2 linked regions of the Saccharophagus degradans 2-40 genome follow. The protein of the gene in region 1 interacts with the protein of each later gene in a pairwise test. Links are inferred from orthologs where the notes say so. Each region holds a gene or a part of one and is shown on either strand. Other genes may lie near its edges.

Region 1 (8,125 bases):
TTGGGGCTATATGCGTGGTTTAGGCCCGCATCTCCTATTGCATCTGCACTTGCATCTCCCCCGGCATCTAATGTGCCAAATGCCTCAAGTGAGAACGAGCCTGATGCAGCAGCCTCTACGCCGCAGTCAGCAACGCCTGTTGCGCCGTTAACGGATGAGCAAGTATGCGAGTTGCAGGGTATTGTGCGTACGAATTTGACCCAAATAAGCGATGTGCAAAAGCGCTACTCGAAACGTGGCTATAGAATAAAAATAGAGTAACAATAATTGTATAAGCTAATAATCGCACAGTGATAATGCTTGAATATCAAAGTGTGTCTCAATGAAGCAAACAATAAGCAAAATTAAGAAGTGATGAGTAACGGTAGTGTTATATGAAAATTCAGTTAACCGATGCCGAAGCCGAAAAGGTATATCAAATACTCGGTGAGGATTTTTTTAAACAGCTAGATGCTCAGCAACGCCTCAAGCGCACCGTAACAATGGTGGCAATAATAGCTGCGCCCATTATCGCGGGGTTGTCGATCTATTTTGTACTTAAAACTTTTTTATCCTAAATTTTAATATAATACTTAGTTTGGTCGCGGTGCATTGGAGGCATTATTCAAAATGTTAGATCTCGAAGAAGATTTGTCTGTGCTTACGCCCGCACAGCTTTATACTTTGGCAATACAATATGAGCGTGGTGAAGGTGTAGAGAAAGATATGCAAAGGGCGGTAGATCTCTACGAGCGCAGCGCACAAAAAAATCATTTAGATGCTCAGTTTACTCTCGGCATTTTATATATGCAGGGGGTGGGTGTTGAGCAAGATGTGGATGATGCGCTCTACTGGTGGAAAAAGGCCGCTAGGGCAGGGCACGATAAGGCGCAGTTCAATCTGGGTGTAAGTTTCTACAACGGCCATCGCGGTAAACCCGATTACGCTGAAGCGGTTAGATGGTTAGAGAAATCTGCACGCGGCGACAATACCCGCGCTATGTTTTTTCTTGGGCGCGAATACTACACGGGTAAAAATATTCCTCAAGATTTTGTGCTAGCACACAAATTACTACTAAAAGCCGCAAATAAAAATTTGTTAGATGCACAAGTAGATATTGGTTTGATGTACGCGCTTGGTCAGGGTGTTCGCACACCAGACCCAGTATCTGGTTTCGCATGGGTGAAGGTGGCGGCCGATCAGGGGGCGGAAAATGCGAAAACCGTATTGGATGCCTTCGATAAAGATTTTAATTTTACCCAAGCAAATAGAGAAAAAGCAGAGCGTCTAGCCGCTAGTTTGTTAGCTAAAGTCATTAAGGTTTGAGCTGCTTTTGGCACGGCTCGCAGTGGTTGTTTTGCCGCTTAAGTGGTTGCTGAGCATATTTGCTTAGTGGCATTTAGAACCGTGTCGTCTATGTTACTGCACGACTACAGCGAGATTGCTTGTGGTCGTGCACGTCCTCGTATACGTATCCCCGTCAGTGCTACTACATTGCACTCTTGTTAATATGTTGGTTTAGCCGGCATAATTGCCCCACAATTAGACCCCTATTAGCTTTGCGTGTGTAATGCTAGCGCTAAACCTAGGGTTACATACCTACTAACTCCATTAAACGTTAATAATTCGACGTCGATAATTCGAGATTCCCATGCCTGCAAGTAGTTTTTTCGCCCTGTTAGATGATATTGCAACAGTTTTGGACGATGTTGCGCTAATGAGTAAAGCTGCCACTAAAAAAACCGCTGGCGTACTAAGCGATGATTTAGCCCTAAACGCCCAGCAAGTAAGTGGTGTGAAGGCAGACCGAGAGTTGCCCGTTGTTTGGGCTGTGGCAAAGGGCTCATTACTTAATAAAGTGATATTGCTGCCTTTAGCATTGCTAATTAGTTTGTTTGCCCCTTGGTTAATCACCCCGTTATTGATGATTGGTGGGGCGTACTTGTGCTTTGAGGGAATGGAAAAAATATGGGGGTTGTTTTTTCACCCGAAAGAAGAGCTGGAGCGCAAGCAAAAGCGAAAAACCGTTGCCAATGCACAAGAGTTGCTGGCATTAGAGAAGAAAAAGATTCGCGGTGCAATTCGTACAGATTTTATATTGTCGGCAGAAATTATTGTTATTGCTCTGGGTGTGATGAGTGAGTACTCGTTTGTAAAGCAATGCTTAGCGCTTAGTTTTGTGGCCATTGGTATTACTGTCGCCGTTTACGGTGTGGTGGCTGTTATTGTAAAAATAGACGATGCTGGCTTGTTTTTAGCGAATAAAGCCAGCTTGGTATTGCAAAAGGTGGGAGCTGGGTTGTTGTGGTTCGCGCCGCAATTAATGAAAATGTTGTCAATACTGGGTACCGCTGCCATGTTCCTTGTGGGCGGCGGTATTTGGTTTCACGCTATTGCATGGTTGCACCATGTAGATCACTCTATTCATGCCACGCTTAGCGGTTGGTTGCATGGCAATTGGTTTGAAGGCGTCGCTGTGTCGCTGGCGTCGATCGTTTGGCAGGGGCTGATTGGTCTAATTGTTGGGGCTATTGTATTGCTAATTGTTACGCTTGTATTTAAAGCGATGGGTAAGGAGCATTAATGTCAGACGAAAAACCCACTGCAACTATTCTTCCGTTTAAACGGCCAACCGCTGCGCAAAAACACAAGGGTAAAACGCTTTGTCGCGAAGGGTTTCACAAATGGAAAGTGGTTACCAATAATAAGTTTGATACTAAACAGGGTAAGCTCGTTACTGTGTACGAATGCGCGCGTTGTGGTAAGCAAAAGGTGAAGGCCCATTAGCGGCTATTTGTTCAATTTTCTGCAAAGCTAAACGTTAAGTTGTGGCGGCTAAGTGCGAGAAAGTGAAGTAGAAGACGAGTAGATTATTAAAGATAGAAAGTGAAAGGTAGAACGTGGAAAGTAGAAATCGGAAAGTAGAAAGTGGAAAATAGACATTAGCGCCTAGAAAGTTGCGCCGCGAGCGAAACGCCCGCGGCAAAAGGTATTACTGCTGGCTTAACCACTCGTCGTCAGACTCTTCAGTAATATCTGCAAACAGTGGCGTAGATAAATAGCGCTCACCGGTATCCGGTAGCATTACTACAAACGTACTGCCAGTAGGTGCTTGCTTAGCGTAGGCAATCGTTGCCGCTAAGGTGGCGCCAGAAGAAATTCCACAGAATATACCCTCTTGTGTAGCCAGAGCTTTGGCGGTGGCTATAGCGTCATCGTCGCTTACGGTTACTATTTCATCTGCAACGGTTTTGTCTAGCACTGCAGGCACAAAATCGGGTGTCCAGCCTTGTACTTTATGCGGTGACCAAGGGTTGCCGCTTAGCATGGCTGCATTTTGTGGTTCGGCCACAATCACTTTTAGGTCTGGGCGGGCCAGTTTTAGCATTTGGCCTGCGCCTGTCATGGTGCCGCCGGTACCCCAACCACTAACAAAGTAATCTAAATCTTTACCTGCAAAATCGCGCAGTATTTCTGGGCCTGTTGTATTGCGGTGGTAGGCAGGGTTGGCTTCGTTCTCAAATTGGCTAGCTAAAAACCAACCGTGCTTTTCGGCAAGCTCTGCAGCTTTTTTAACCATGCCAGTCCCTTTTTCGGCAGCTGGGGTAAGGATTACTTTTGCGCCGAGTGCCTTCATTAATTTACGGCGCTCTACCGAGAAGGTTTCTACCATAGTCGCCACAAATGGGTAGCCTTTAGCAGCGCAAACCATTGCTAATGCAATCCCAGTATTGCCCGAGGTAGCTTCTACTACGGTTTGGCCTGGCTTAAGCACACCGCGCTTTTCGGCGTCGTCGATAATGGCAAATGCCAAGCGGTCTTTTACCGACGCCATAGGGTTAAACGATTCAACCTTAACGTAAATATTCTGCCCTTCTGGGGCGAGCTTATTTAAACGAACGATTGGGGTGTTGCCTATGGTGGCTAATATATTGTCGTATAGCATAAATGCATCCTTATATTTAATGGCGCAAAGCACGCTAGAGTGCTGTGGGGCAGCCGTAAACAGTTAACTTACTGTTACATTGTGAGTGATGTAAAACGATGGCTAGTGTACACCAATTAGATGCGGGCGTGGCCCAGTGGTATGAATGGCGTTAAAAGTGGTAGGTAAACCCGAGTTGTATGCTACGACCTCTATTGGGGATACCTTGTTGCAAGCTTGAACTTTCTGGGGCGGTAGCTATGTTGCTATCAAATACATTGTAGGCCTTAAGGTAAACATTTAACTGTGAATTAATGGCTCTACTTAATTTGGCTGTTGCAAGTGTGAATGCATCTACTTGGGTGCGCTGCGAGTCGTCGCCGTTGGTGGCCATTTCCGTTTCGCCGTGCCAGTAGGCGCCTACATTCGCATTCCATTGTTGGTGCTGGTAGCTCACCATTAAAGAAGCCAGACGGCTAGCTTCGCGGTAAGAGGTTTCTGGTTTATCCCAAATCGCGGTGGTGTTGGCGCGCACAAAAAGTTTAGGTGTTGCCTGTAGCGCTAGTTCGAGCTCTGCGCCGCGCACAGGGCTTTGGTCCATGTTGAAGTTCTGCTGGGTGCGCTCACCAATGCTTTGCTGCACTATTGCGTTTGTAAATTGATGTTCGAAAATACCGCTGGTTAGGCTGTATTTTTCACATTGAAATATCCAAATTATTTCGGATGTTGTTACCACCTCGGGTTGTAAGTTTGGGTTGCCTAAAAACTGTGGGTTATCGGTTAAATTTAGCTCGGCTTCTGAGGGCGCTCGGTAGGCTTCGGCGTACAAGTATTTAAACGTGTTGGCGTCTGTTGGCGTGTACACCAACGCTAAGCGTGGGCTAAGCCTATTGCCTATGTTCGAAAACTCATCGTGGCGAGCACCGAGGGTGATGTGTAGCTTGTCGGCAACGGTGGTTTGATGTTGTAAGTAAACACCTAGAATATCCCGCGTGGATGCATGCTGTGCTGGCGGGCCGTCGGTTTGTTTGCCGTAGTAGGTAATGGGAAACTCGCGCGCAATAAACGCTTTTATATCGTAGTTGGTGGTCACCTGTAATTCTGGAGAGTCTATATGGCGGTAGCTTGCTCCAAACTGCAGTTTATTGGCACTGTTTAATTGCCAGTTATTTGTCCACTGCAATTCATATTCGCTATACACATTATCTTTAGTGCCGCCTGTAAACGGTGCATCGCTAGATGGAGTGCTCATGTCCCTCATGCTACCAGCGGGCAGTAACTGTTGAATTCTTAGTGTGCTCGAGCGCGTGTAATTTGCACTTATCATTGACGAGCTGTTGTCTAAACGAAAAGTTTGCACTAGTTCCAATGCGCTTAGTTCGCTTTTGTGTTTGTTTACGCCGTTGGCAATGCCGCCATTTAGGTAAAAGTCTTCAGCTTCTGCAGCGTAGTGTTGGAGTTTAAGCTGGGTATTATTTTTTTGCGCTTTTATATTAAGGCTCAACCGACTTTTCGGGTCCTGTGTGGCTACAGTTCCATCGGGCGAGGTGCTAGAAGGAATGTTGTAATTGTCGCCGCCATCCTGTTGTATATCCAGAAAGCTGTCTATTTGGATATGTGCAACTTGCTGTGAATTAAAAAAGTTAAGCGCTGTGTGGTCAAAACTACCCACTTCCAAAGAGGCTCGGTTTTGATTCGAGAGGGTAACAATATTAATAACGCCTTGCATGGCATTGGAGCCATACAGGGCAGAACCTGGCCCTCGAATAAACTCAATGCGCTCAATATTAGCCAGTGGGAACTGAGGCACAATACTCGACGCGCCACTTGTACGCGGGTCATTAATACGTTGGCCATCTACCAATAATAATATTTCAGAGCTTGACCCGCTTATGCGACGGGCGCGAGATGTGTAGGGAGCGTAAATTGGGCTGCCGCCATTGCGATTAGATTGATAGCCAGGCGCGAAATTAACTAGCTGATCGAGAGTAGCTAACCCCATAGCTGCGATTTCGGTATGGGTAAAAACCGATACCGCTGCAGGCGCCAGCCTGAAGGTTTGCTCGTCGCGTGTTGGCCCTGTTACTTCTATATCAAGTAACTGTGCAAGGCTCATGCTTAGCAAGGAAGAATCGTGAGCTTCTTCTTGTTTGGCATAACCTTCGTTCGCCAGTGCAATACCTATTGCTAAAGTAAGCACCTTAAAACGCGACGCTAGTATTTGTCTTATCATGGGGGCTAGGCGCTATTAGGCTCTTTAAGTGTTGGGGCTATAAGGCTGCGCAGGCTAAATCACTATGCTGGCGCGGAATGTATGCATTTGGTGGCGGCGTTAAATCAGCCTCTTAGGCTAAGTATAGACGCATTTGGGCACCTTTAGAGGGTATAAAGCGTATGCGTAATAATAGTGCATATTGGGGCGCTACTTTTCTTTTAATGGCTCAATAATATGCTCTAGGCCGTTAATCTTAATTTCTAAAGTAATGCCAAGTAGCGTGCCAAGCTCGCCTTGTGGCCAGCCTTTGTGCTGAAACCACAACAGATACTCTTCTGGCAGATCTATGAGTAAACGACCGCCATATTTGCCGAAAGGCATTTTGGTGCGAGCAATTTTTAGTAGGTGGGCTTTTTCTAGCATGGTGATGTTAGGTGCAGTGAATTGGCTGCGTATGGTAGCACTGTTGGATTTGGAGTTGTGCCTGTCGCTGTTTAATAAAGCAGGGGGTGGCGGTGATTTAATTCACTCTGTATATGGCATGGGCTACAAGGTAGAGTAGCGGTTGCTCATTGCAGTACAAAAAATAGACGTTTTTACACTTTAGCCCCTCTTCTGCGGCCATTAACTAGGGTACAATGCGCGCCTCTTTTTTCTAATTGATGTGCATATGCAACCTATAAAAGTCGCCCCACAGCTTCAATCCTTTCCTAAATACTGGGCATCTTGCTTCGACCCCGCGCCGTTCCTGCCTATGAGCCGTGCCGAAATGGATGAGCTGGGCTGGGATAGTTGCGACATTATTATTGTAAATGGCGATGCCTACGTTGATCACCCAAGCTTTGGGGGTGCCCTTATAGGCCGCTTGCTAGAGGCGCAGGGCTTTCGTGTAGGTATGATTGCGCAGCCAGACTGGACCGACGTGGAGTCTTTTCGGGTATTGGGCGAGCCCAACCTATTTTTTGGCATAACGGCGGGCAACATGGATTCCATGATCAACCGCTACACCGCCGACTTGCGTATGCGCCACGACGATGCTTACACGCCCAATAATGAAGGCGGTAAACGCCCTGAACGAGCGGTAACGGTATATAGCCACCGCTGTCGCGAAGCATATAAAGGCGTACCAATTATATTGGGCGGTATAGAGGCGAGTTTACGCCGCATAGCGCAATACGATTATTGGAGCGATGAGGTTCGCCGCTCTGTACTGGTGGATTCCGGTGCAGATATATTGCTGTACGGCAATGCTGAGCGCGCCATTATTGAATTGGCCGTGGCGCTAGGGGCTGGCGAAAAAATAGAAGATTTAACATCAATTCGCGGCACTACTATTATTCGCAACGAAGTGCCCGAAGGCTGGAGTGTAATTGACTCTACCCGTATCGACTGGCCTAAAAATATTGATGAAATACCCAATCCTTACGCCATGGAAGGGATGGGCAATAAAACTGGTGATGGCGAGTGTAAATCTAACGCCAACCAAGCGGCAGTGCAGGGTGGTGAAAGAGATTTAATGATGGAAGAGCCCCAAATAGAGCCCATCCGCATTATTCCTATGCCATTGCACAGAAAAGCCAACCTAGATGACGACAAAACTGCAATACGTTTGCCGTCCTTCGAAAAGGTAAGCAAAGATCGCGCGCTTTATTCCCACGCGTCGCGGGTATTGCACTTAGAATCTAACCCGCAAAATGCGCGCACACTGGTGCAAAAGCATGGCAAGCGCGAAGTGTGGGTAAACCCGCCACCTATTCCGTTATCTACCCCAGAAATGGACGCTGTATTTGCGCTGCCTTATGCGCGCGTACCGCACCCAAGCTACGGTAAAAATAAAATACCCGCTTACGACATGATTAAAACGTCGGTAAATATTATGCGCGGGTGTTTTGGTGGCTGTACTTTTTGTTCTATTACCGAGCACGAAGGCCGCGTTATTCAAAGCCGCTCGGAAGAAAGTATTTTGCGCGAGATAGAAGATATTCGCGATAAAGTTCCGGGCTTTA
Region 2 (8,144 bases), 2.3 Mb from region 1 along the record:
TGAACGCATTCAACACCATTACCCCCAAAAGCCCACAGTAACGAGCCAGCAGCTTGGTATAGCACCAACATGGGTAGAAGCCATGGCCTTTGCTTGGTTGGCTATGCGCAGGCTAGAAAACCAACCGGGCAATGTCCCTGCAGTAACTGGCGCTAGTCGTGAAGCGGTGTTGGGCGGCATATACACACCCTAATGGTTCTCATTAGAGTAACGGTATTAGGCCAGTCTTTTTAGCTAAACCACATAATCAGCCAAACTCACTTAATCAGCCAAACAGGTCTGGCTCGCTATCGCCCTCAAGCGGCTTAATAAGGCGCTCATGATCATTCCTTACGCTGCCCACCTCGGTGGATACCGCGTAATAATCCAAATATTGATTCACCTGTACTGGCGGCTCATCCATTAATTGTATATCCCCTTGCAGCCACCCCTCTAACGCTTCAACAGGCAACACACAGGGCTGGCGCGGGTGCAACGCGTTTAGGTTTTCACACGCAGGGCGAGTAAGTAGGGTAAATGATGAGGCAGCTTGGCGCGGCTCCCATAGCCCCGCAACAAATAAAGGCTGCGATGCATGCTGCACAAGATAAGGTTGTTTTTTACCCCCCTCAACCCGCCACTCGTAATAGCCGAGCATAGGCACAATACAGGTGCGCTTTGCTCGCCAAGCATTGCGAAAGGCAGGCTTTTCGGCGGCGCTCTCTAAGCGGGCGTTAAAGGTGGCGTATTGTGTTTTGGCTTCCTTAGACCATGCGGGAACCAAGCCCCAACTCATCACCTGTGAGCCTTGCGCGGTAAGTAGAGGTACCTGAGTAGTAGGGGCAACGTTATAGCTCAATGCGCCGCCTGCAGGCCAACCCTTTAGCAAGGCTGCCCAGCGATGCATATCCGCTAAATGATTTACAAATCTACCGCACATGACTTTGCCCTTTGCTTTTAGTCTCATCAAACCCAATAATAACGCCTGAAACCCCATTTGGAGTGTGACATGCACAAAACAACACCCATTTCGACCCTTGCGGACCAAAAGTCTCAGGAGTTGGACCCAGTTTGGCAAACCATCCGCCAAGAAACTCGGGAACAAGTGGAAGAAGAACCCGCATTGGCGAGTTTCTTACACGCAACTATTTTAAATCACGATACACTAGAAAGCGCCTTGAGCTTTCACTTGGCCCACAAACTGGCAAACCCTGCGATATCGGCCCTGCAAATTCGTGAGATTATTGAAGAGTCGATGAGCCACGACAGCTGCATTAGCGAAGCCGTGCGCGCAGATATTCGCGCCGTTTTCGATCGCGATTCGGCCTGCAATTCGTATGCATTGCCCTTTTTATACTTTAAAGGTTTTCACGCGTTGCAAGCATTCCGCGTGGCCCACTGCCTGTACAAACGCGGTCGTAAATCTTTGGCCTATTTCTTACAAAGCCATATTGCGCTTACCTTTGGGGTAGACATTCACCCTGCTGCGCGCATAGGTAAAGGCATTATGATGGACCACGCCACAGGAATAGTAATTGGTGAAACTACCGTCGTCGAAGATGATGTATCGCTAATGCAAGGCGTCACCCTTGGCGGAACCGGCAAAGAAGCCAGCGATCGTCACCCCAAAGTACGCAAGGGCGTGTTGGTGGGCGCCGGCGCTAAAATTCTTGGCAATATAGAAATTGGCGAAGGGGCAAAGGTAGGCGCTGGCAGTGTGGTGCTTGAAGCTGTGCCTCCACACACTACGGTTGTTGGTGTGCCTGCACGCGTCGTCGGTGTACCACAGTCGCAAAGCCCAGCACTAGATATGAACCACGGTATTCAGTGCGATTGCGAGTAAATGATTAGCAGTTAAAGCGCGGTTGCTACCGCGCTTTAATTTAGCTTGGAGCAGTAAAAGGCAACACATCACTTAGCTTATCTGCCCCCAACAACGCCATTAGCAGGCGATCCACCCCCAAGGCTACGCCGGCACATTCGGGTAAACCGGCTTCAATTGCAGCCATAAACGCTTCATCTATTTGTGGAAGGCTTAAGCCTAGCTCTGCGCGTCGAGCATGGTCTGCGTTAAAACGTTTGCGCTGTTCAGCGGCATCGGTAAGCTCCCAGTAGCCATTTGCTAGCTCCACCCCGTTTATATACACCTCAAACCGGCGAGCTACGGCAACCCCATCGCTGCGCACTTTTACTTTTGCCAGCGCGCTCTGACAGGCTGGAAAATCAAACACGCACACACAGCCCTGTAAATTCGGTTCAATTAAGTGGCTAAATAACAAGTCCAACCAAGTGTTGCGGTGGTCATCATCCCAATCTACATTTAATTTAGCCTGCGCAATTTGCTTCAATTCGGCCACTGGCGCCGTATGCGGGTTAACCCCAAGCGCATTGTTAAACACATCTTCATAGCTTATTTCTGAAACAGCCCAATCATTAGTGGCTACAACCGCCCCCTGCTCTGCAAGCTGGTTTTTTACATAGCCAACCAAATCGAGCACCTCTTTACGCAAGTCTATATCGTCAAACCCAGGCCTATACCATTCCAACATGGTAAATTCAGGGCTGTGTTTTCGGCCCGACTCATCGCGACGAAAGGCTTTGCCCAAGTAGTACATTGACTCGCCAGTGCTCGCAAGCATGCGCTTCATAAAATACTCGGGCGATGTTTGCAAGTAACCCACTGGGTTGTTAGCCCCCATACTCACCGTTAATGGCTCAAGGTAGGGGTCGGTTACCGTGTGACGCCCAATAACAGGAGGGTCCACCTCTATGACGGCGCGCGGGTAAAAATATTCGCGAATAGCGCGCAATAATGCACTGCGCGCTTTTAAATTAATTGCAGATGCGGAGGGCTGCCACATAGTCGAACTCGTATAAATGGATTGCACAATTGAAAACGGGGCCAGAAGGCCCCGTTAGTAACGCTAGCGCTACGCTTATTTACTGGCTCGGCCTAGGTATTCACCAGTGCGCGTATCAACGCGTACCACTTCGCCGGTGGATATAAACAGAGGTACTTTTACAACCGCCCCCGTAGTAAGGGTTGCAGGCTTAGTGCCGCCTTGCGCAGTATCACCTTTCAAACCGGGGTCAGTTTCTACAATTTCCAACTCAACGTGGTTTGGCGGGGTAATAGCCAACGGCGAACCGTTGAATAAAGTAACAATTACTTTGTCTTGTTCGCGCAGCCACTTTGCGGAATCACCTACAGCGTTTGCGTCTGCTTGGTACTGTTCGAAGCTATCTGGCTCCATAAAGTGCCAAAACTCACCATCGGTGTAGAGATACTCCATGTCGCGATCCATTACATCGGCGCCTTCCAAGGTTTCGCCAGATTTAAACGTGCGCTCCCACACGCGGCCGGTTTTTAAGTTACGCAAGCGAACACGGGCAAAAGCTTGACCTTTACCAGGCTTAACAAGCTCGTTTTCTACGATTGCGCACGGGTCGCCATCTAGCATTACTTTTAAACCACTGCGGAAATCACTTGCTGAATACGTTGCCATTTTCGATCTCTAACCTTTAATGAACACTACCGGCACAACTTTTGTTTGAATAGCTGATTCAATAGCTGTTTAAATACGCGGCTTTAACCAAACACTGCTGCACGCACTAAGCGCCAGATAGCAGAGCCAAAACCCAATCTAACCCCGTTAACCTTACTGGACGGGCCAACGAGATTCCCAAAAAGGCGCTAATGATACAACGAACTATCCCAACATGGCAGAGTATAAGCTGGCAAGAAGAGCTTTCTTCGCTGATTACCGACCCTGCGGAGCTTTTGGAACGCCTAGAGCTGCCCGAATCACTGCTAGAAAGTGCGCAAAAGGCCAATAAGCTGTTTCCGCTGCGGGTGACGCAATCATACGCATCTCGTATAAAACCCGGCGATGTAGACGACCCATTGCTTAGACAGGTCCTGCCTTTGGGGGCAGAACTAACATCTCCCGCAAGCTACACCGCCGACCCATTGGCAGAGCAAAGCTTCAACCCTGCCCCAGGTGTTATCCACAAATATCACGGTAGAGTACTGCTTATTAGTGCATCGCAATGTGCCATTAACTGCCGTTACTGTTTTAGAAGGCACTTTGACTACCAAACCAACACCCCTAGCCGCGCAGAATGGCAAGAAGCGCTGCGCTATATAGCCGACAATGAATCCATTGACGAAGTGATTTTAAGCGGTGGCGACCCGCTAGCGGTATCCGACAGGCAAATGCAATGGCTAGTAAACCAAATAGCCGTCATACCGCATGTAACACGCCTGCGTATTCACACCCGCCTTCCCGTTGTTCTGCCAAACCGCATAACGAGTGAATTAGTTGATACGCTTGTCAAAACACGGTTGCAATGTGTAATTGTGGTGCATATTAATCATGCAGCAGAAATTGATGAGCACGTACATAACCGCCTGAAAATACTAAAAAAAGCAAATATTACCCTGCTAAATCAGTCAGTTTTACTAAAAGGTGTGAATGATTCAGCGTCTTGCCTAGTTTCACTCAGCAAACGGTTGTTCAGTTGTGGCATACTGCCTTACTATTTGCATCTATTAGATAAAGTAACGGGCGCCGCGCACTTTGATGTTGATGAAGCTTCCGCTATAGCGTTGCACAACCACTTGCTGGCTACTCTACCTGGCTACCTAGTACCCAAGTTAGTAAGAGAAGTACCCAATGCTGCATCAAAAACGGCGGTATACGGTGCCGAGCATAACCTAGGCTATACTAATAATTAGGTGTACATTGCGATATACACTACCTTTTACGTTACGACATAGGGCCGAACAAGCCGTGCGATAGGAGCACGAGCTATTACATTCATTGATGAAGCGTTTCGAATTCATGGCGGAAGAACAGAATCCAATTGAGCTACTCGCACAAATGGCATTGCCAGTGCAGGATCTGTCTCGCCTAACTTTTTGTAATAGCAATAAGCCCGCTAAGCTTGCCGAATGGGCAAGCGACCTAAAAGCCACGCAAATATCCCATACCAGTGTTGTTCTGTACAAAGCCCTACCCGAGCTAAGCAAATTAAAATGCAACTACAGTGTTCGCATGGAAATGCTAGAGCTTTTGCGGCCGCGGGTGCAGCATTGCATCACGGGGCTAACTAGAGAGTTTTTGAATCAACCGGTAGTACTGCCTGAAACGGCACAAAAAACAGCCATTGTCGCTCAGGCACTACAGAAACAAATGCTCGACGGCTACTTAGTATGCCTAGCTGACTGTATTAAAAGCGGCAGGCTCAAGCAGCAAACCTACACTGACCTGTCGCAAATATTACACCGCGCTATCACGGCAATTAGCCTTATTTTCTATCGCGGTTTTCAACTGTATACCCAACCGCCACAGGGCCTATGGAAATCACTACACGCGCTATACCAAATTAGTGAGTACTACGAATTAAATGAGAAGTCGGTGGTTGATGCCTTACTAGAAACCTCACGCACAACGACAATTAGCGCAGCCTATATTCGCACACTGCTGCTAGCTGCCAGCCGGCCTAATCAGCTAAACCAGCACGACGTTACACATTTAAACGCTGCACTCGAAACGTGGAGCGAATTAGTAAAGCTAAACAAAGGCATTACCAGCAACAAAAACAATCTGTTTATAGTGAATTTATCTGCTGGCACCCCACCCACTTACAAAAATAGATTCGACGGCAAACAAAGCGATTTATTACTTGAAATAGATATGGGCGCCCTGCTGGGCATGCTTGCCAAGATATCCACCGGCGAAAGTACACCTCAGTCGAGCGGCATACGTGTTGCTGCCGACTTCCCAGCAGCGCTTCTGCAGCACGCTTTAGATGCTTGGGGGCATGTGGCGCAGCGGGGGCAGGAGCGTCGCCCGGTTCAAGCGACAGCAGAAATATGTGCAGGCCTCACCGATTGCCATCAAGCTATTGCCGGCGGCATGTCGTTTAATGACTTTACTGGATCTATCAATCTGTCTAACCCGTTAAATGATCGCGAGTACGGCGATTTTCACAGCTCGGTAACACCCAATGGCGAGCGCAGCAAAGCAGCTGCAATGCCCGCCAACAAAGTAAGCATAGTGAATGCCAGCCCAGGGGGCTACTGTTTACTTTGGAAGGACAAAATGCCTTCCAATATTCAGGCGGGCGAAATAATCGCAATCAAAGAGCTTGGTCGCCTGCACTGGAGCGTTGCTGTTATTCGCTGGGTGAAGCAATTAAAACAAGCATCGCAACTGGGTATTAAGATTATTAGTCAGCACCCAAAGGCGAGTGCAATTGCGCAGGTTTACGATATGGGTGGCCATTCAGATTACATGCGCGCCATTCACGTGAGCCAAAAAGCAGATGGCCGCACGCAGCCCACACTTATTACCGCAACAGCGCCGTTTGGTGAGGGTGGGAAAGCAAAATTATTGAATGGAGAGCAAACACTCTCTATTAAACTGGGCAAATGCTTGTTTTCCACCAGCAATATCAAACAGTTTGCTTTTACACAGTTAGAACAAATGCAAGATGAAGAACCACGTTCAAGGCCCGTCACACCACCTAGCAAGCAATCTTTCGATTCTTCTTGGGATGACGATTAACAGGTTGTGATAAACATCCTGTTATCGCCGCCTATACGGCGTGGTTTCTGGACTTGCGACGAGTAACAGCGTTAAACTTGAGAAACAATTTTGCACTAACAGCATTGGGGACAAGCGATAAAATTGTTGGCTATCTAGCTGCACAACACCGTCGCCACCACAATCACCTCCCCTAGCCTGTTAGACCAATAAGCAGTCATTACCGGATCAAATAAACACTATGAGTCAAACCAGAACAATTAGACTGTTAATTCTAAATGACTCCCGTGCCGAAGCTGAGCGGCTAACAAGCATGCTCCACAATGCCGGCAGACCAGCACGAGCCCAATACGTAGAATCCGACGAAGCACTTAACAAGTTATTGCAAGAGAAAGGCTGGGACCTATTAATTGCTCACGATGAGACCACCAATCTTGTTCCGCAGGATGCAATTAGAGTTATCCGTCGGCTAAATAAAGATATTCCTACCATATTACTTACTGATAAAGAAGGCTCCCATCCCGTTGTAGAGGGGATGAAAATGGGCGCTGCAGATGTTGTGCGTTTAGATGAAGACCAACATCTGCTATTGGTAATAGAACGCGAACTAAACGCCCTCGAGCAGCGAGAGCACAGACGCTTTGCCGAACGCCGCCACAAAGAGGTTGAACGCCGCAATCAACAACTATTAGACAGCTCGCGAGATGCAATAGCCTTCGTTCAAGACGGCATGTTTTTATACGCTAATGATTCCTTTGCAGAACTGCTAGATCACGAGTCCCGCGACGACATTGAATGTATGCCGGTAATTGATGTTATTGCCGAAGCAGATCAAGCCGCTGTTAAAAAATTCTTAAAAGAATTCACCTTAAAAGGCAGTGATGTCGATACTACTGCTCTAGAGTTTTCAGCACTACTTGCAGACGACAGCACCAGAAAATTAAAAGTAGACGTGCGTAAAGCAACCTACGACGAAGAAAGCTGTATACAATTTGTTGTGCGCGCCAATGTGACAGACAACGAAGAGCTAGAAGCGCAACTCGCACAAATTAAAAACCAAGATATCGCCACCGGCCTATACAACAAAACTTACCTTATAGATATTCTCGACAAAGAAGTAAACAATGCCGTAAATGGCGTTTACAACAGCGCCCTATTCCATATAGGTATCGATGCATTTTCAGAAACAGTGCAAAGCAAAGTGGGTATCGCATCCGCCGACTTAGTGGTTGCCCAAATTGCACAATATGCAGCAGAACTCATGAAGAAGGGCGATACACTTTGCCGCTATAGCGAAGACTCTTTCATGGTGTTGATACCCAAAATCGACCCTCAGACAGCAGCCCAACGAGCAGAAAAGATTTGCCAACAATTACGTGACTATATTGTGGATGTAGATGGCTCCACAATGCAATTCACCTACAATATTGGTATATCTCTAATTAACGAGATTTCTACCAAGGCCGACATCCCTATTGATCACGCGCACAAAGCGCTTGAGCTTGCACGTAAATCCGACGACGCTTCCGTTAAAATTTACGAGCCAGAAAATAAAAAAGACACCAAGAAAAATATTGCTATCAAAGTCCAGCAGGCGCTGGATCAAGGTAAATT

The links.
Region 2: the proteins of cysK (region 1) and cysE interact in binary tests that used the Escherichia coli proteins (3 or more experiments, as listed by UniProt). The link is inferred for Saccharophagus degradans 2-40 from one-to-one orthologs.

Annotation. Positions count from the first base shown.
Region 1 is NC_007912.1:3,674,940-3,683,064, reverse strand. Bases 1,949-4,834 are described here. They hold cysK (cysteine synthase A), read right to left. Parts: upstream 3,926-4,834; coding sequence 2,972-3,925; downstream 1,949-2,971. Other genes in these bases: SDE_RS15160 (TonB-dependent receptor plug domain-containing protein), read right to left, coding at 4,077-4,834; SDE_RS15170 (hypothetical protein), read left to right, coding at 2,563-2,766; SDE_RS15175 (DUF808 domain-containing protein), read left to right, coding at 1,949-2,563. In the rest of the region: SDE_RS15190 (hypothetical protein), read left to right, coding at 1-261; SDE_RS15185 (hypothetical protein), read left to right, coding at 375-557; SDE_RS15180 (tetratricopeptide repeat protein), read left to right, coding at 610-1,305; more of SDE_RS15175, read left to right, coding at 1,631-1,948; more of SDE_RS15160, read right to left, coding at 4,835-6,137; SDE_RS15155 (DUF3820 family protein), read right to left, coding at 6,327-6,542; SDE_RS22875 (hypothetical protein), read left to right, coding at 6,541-6,681; SDE_RS15150 (YgiQ family radical SAM protein), read left to right, coding at 6,790-8,125.
Region 2 is NC_007912.1:1,380,274-1,388,417, reverse strand. Bases 1-2,905 are described here. They hold cysE (serine O-acetyltransferase), read left to right. Parts: upstream 1-988; coding sequence 989-1,822; downstream 1,823-2,905. Other genes in these bases: epmA (EF-P lysine aminoacylase EpmA), read right to left, coding at 1,863-2,840; SDE_RS05685 (SOS response-associated peptidase), read right to left, coding at 266-919; SDE_RS05690 (anhydro-N-acetylmuramic acid kinase), read left to right, coding at 1-193. In the rest of the region: efp (elongation factor P), read right to left, coding at 2,916-3,485; EF-P beta-lysylation protein EpmB, read left to right, coding at 3,677-4,717; SDE_RS05660 (hypothetical protein), read left to right, coding at 4,824-6,551; SDE_RS05655 (EAL domain-containing response regulator), read left to right, coding at 6,772-8,144.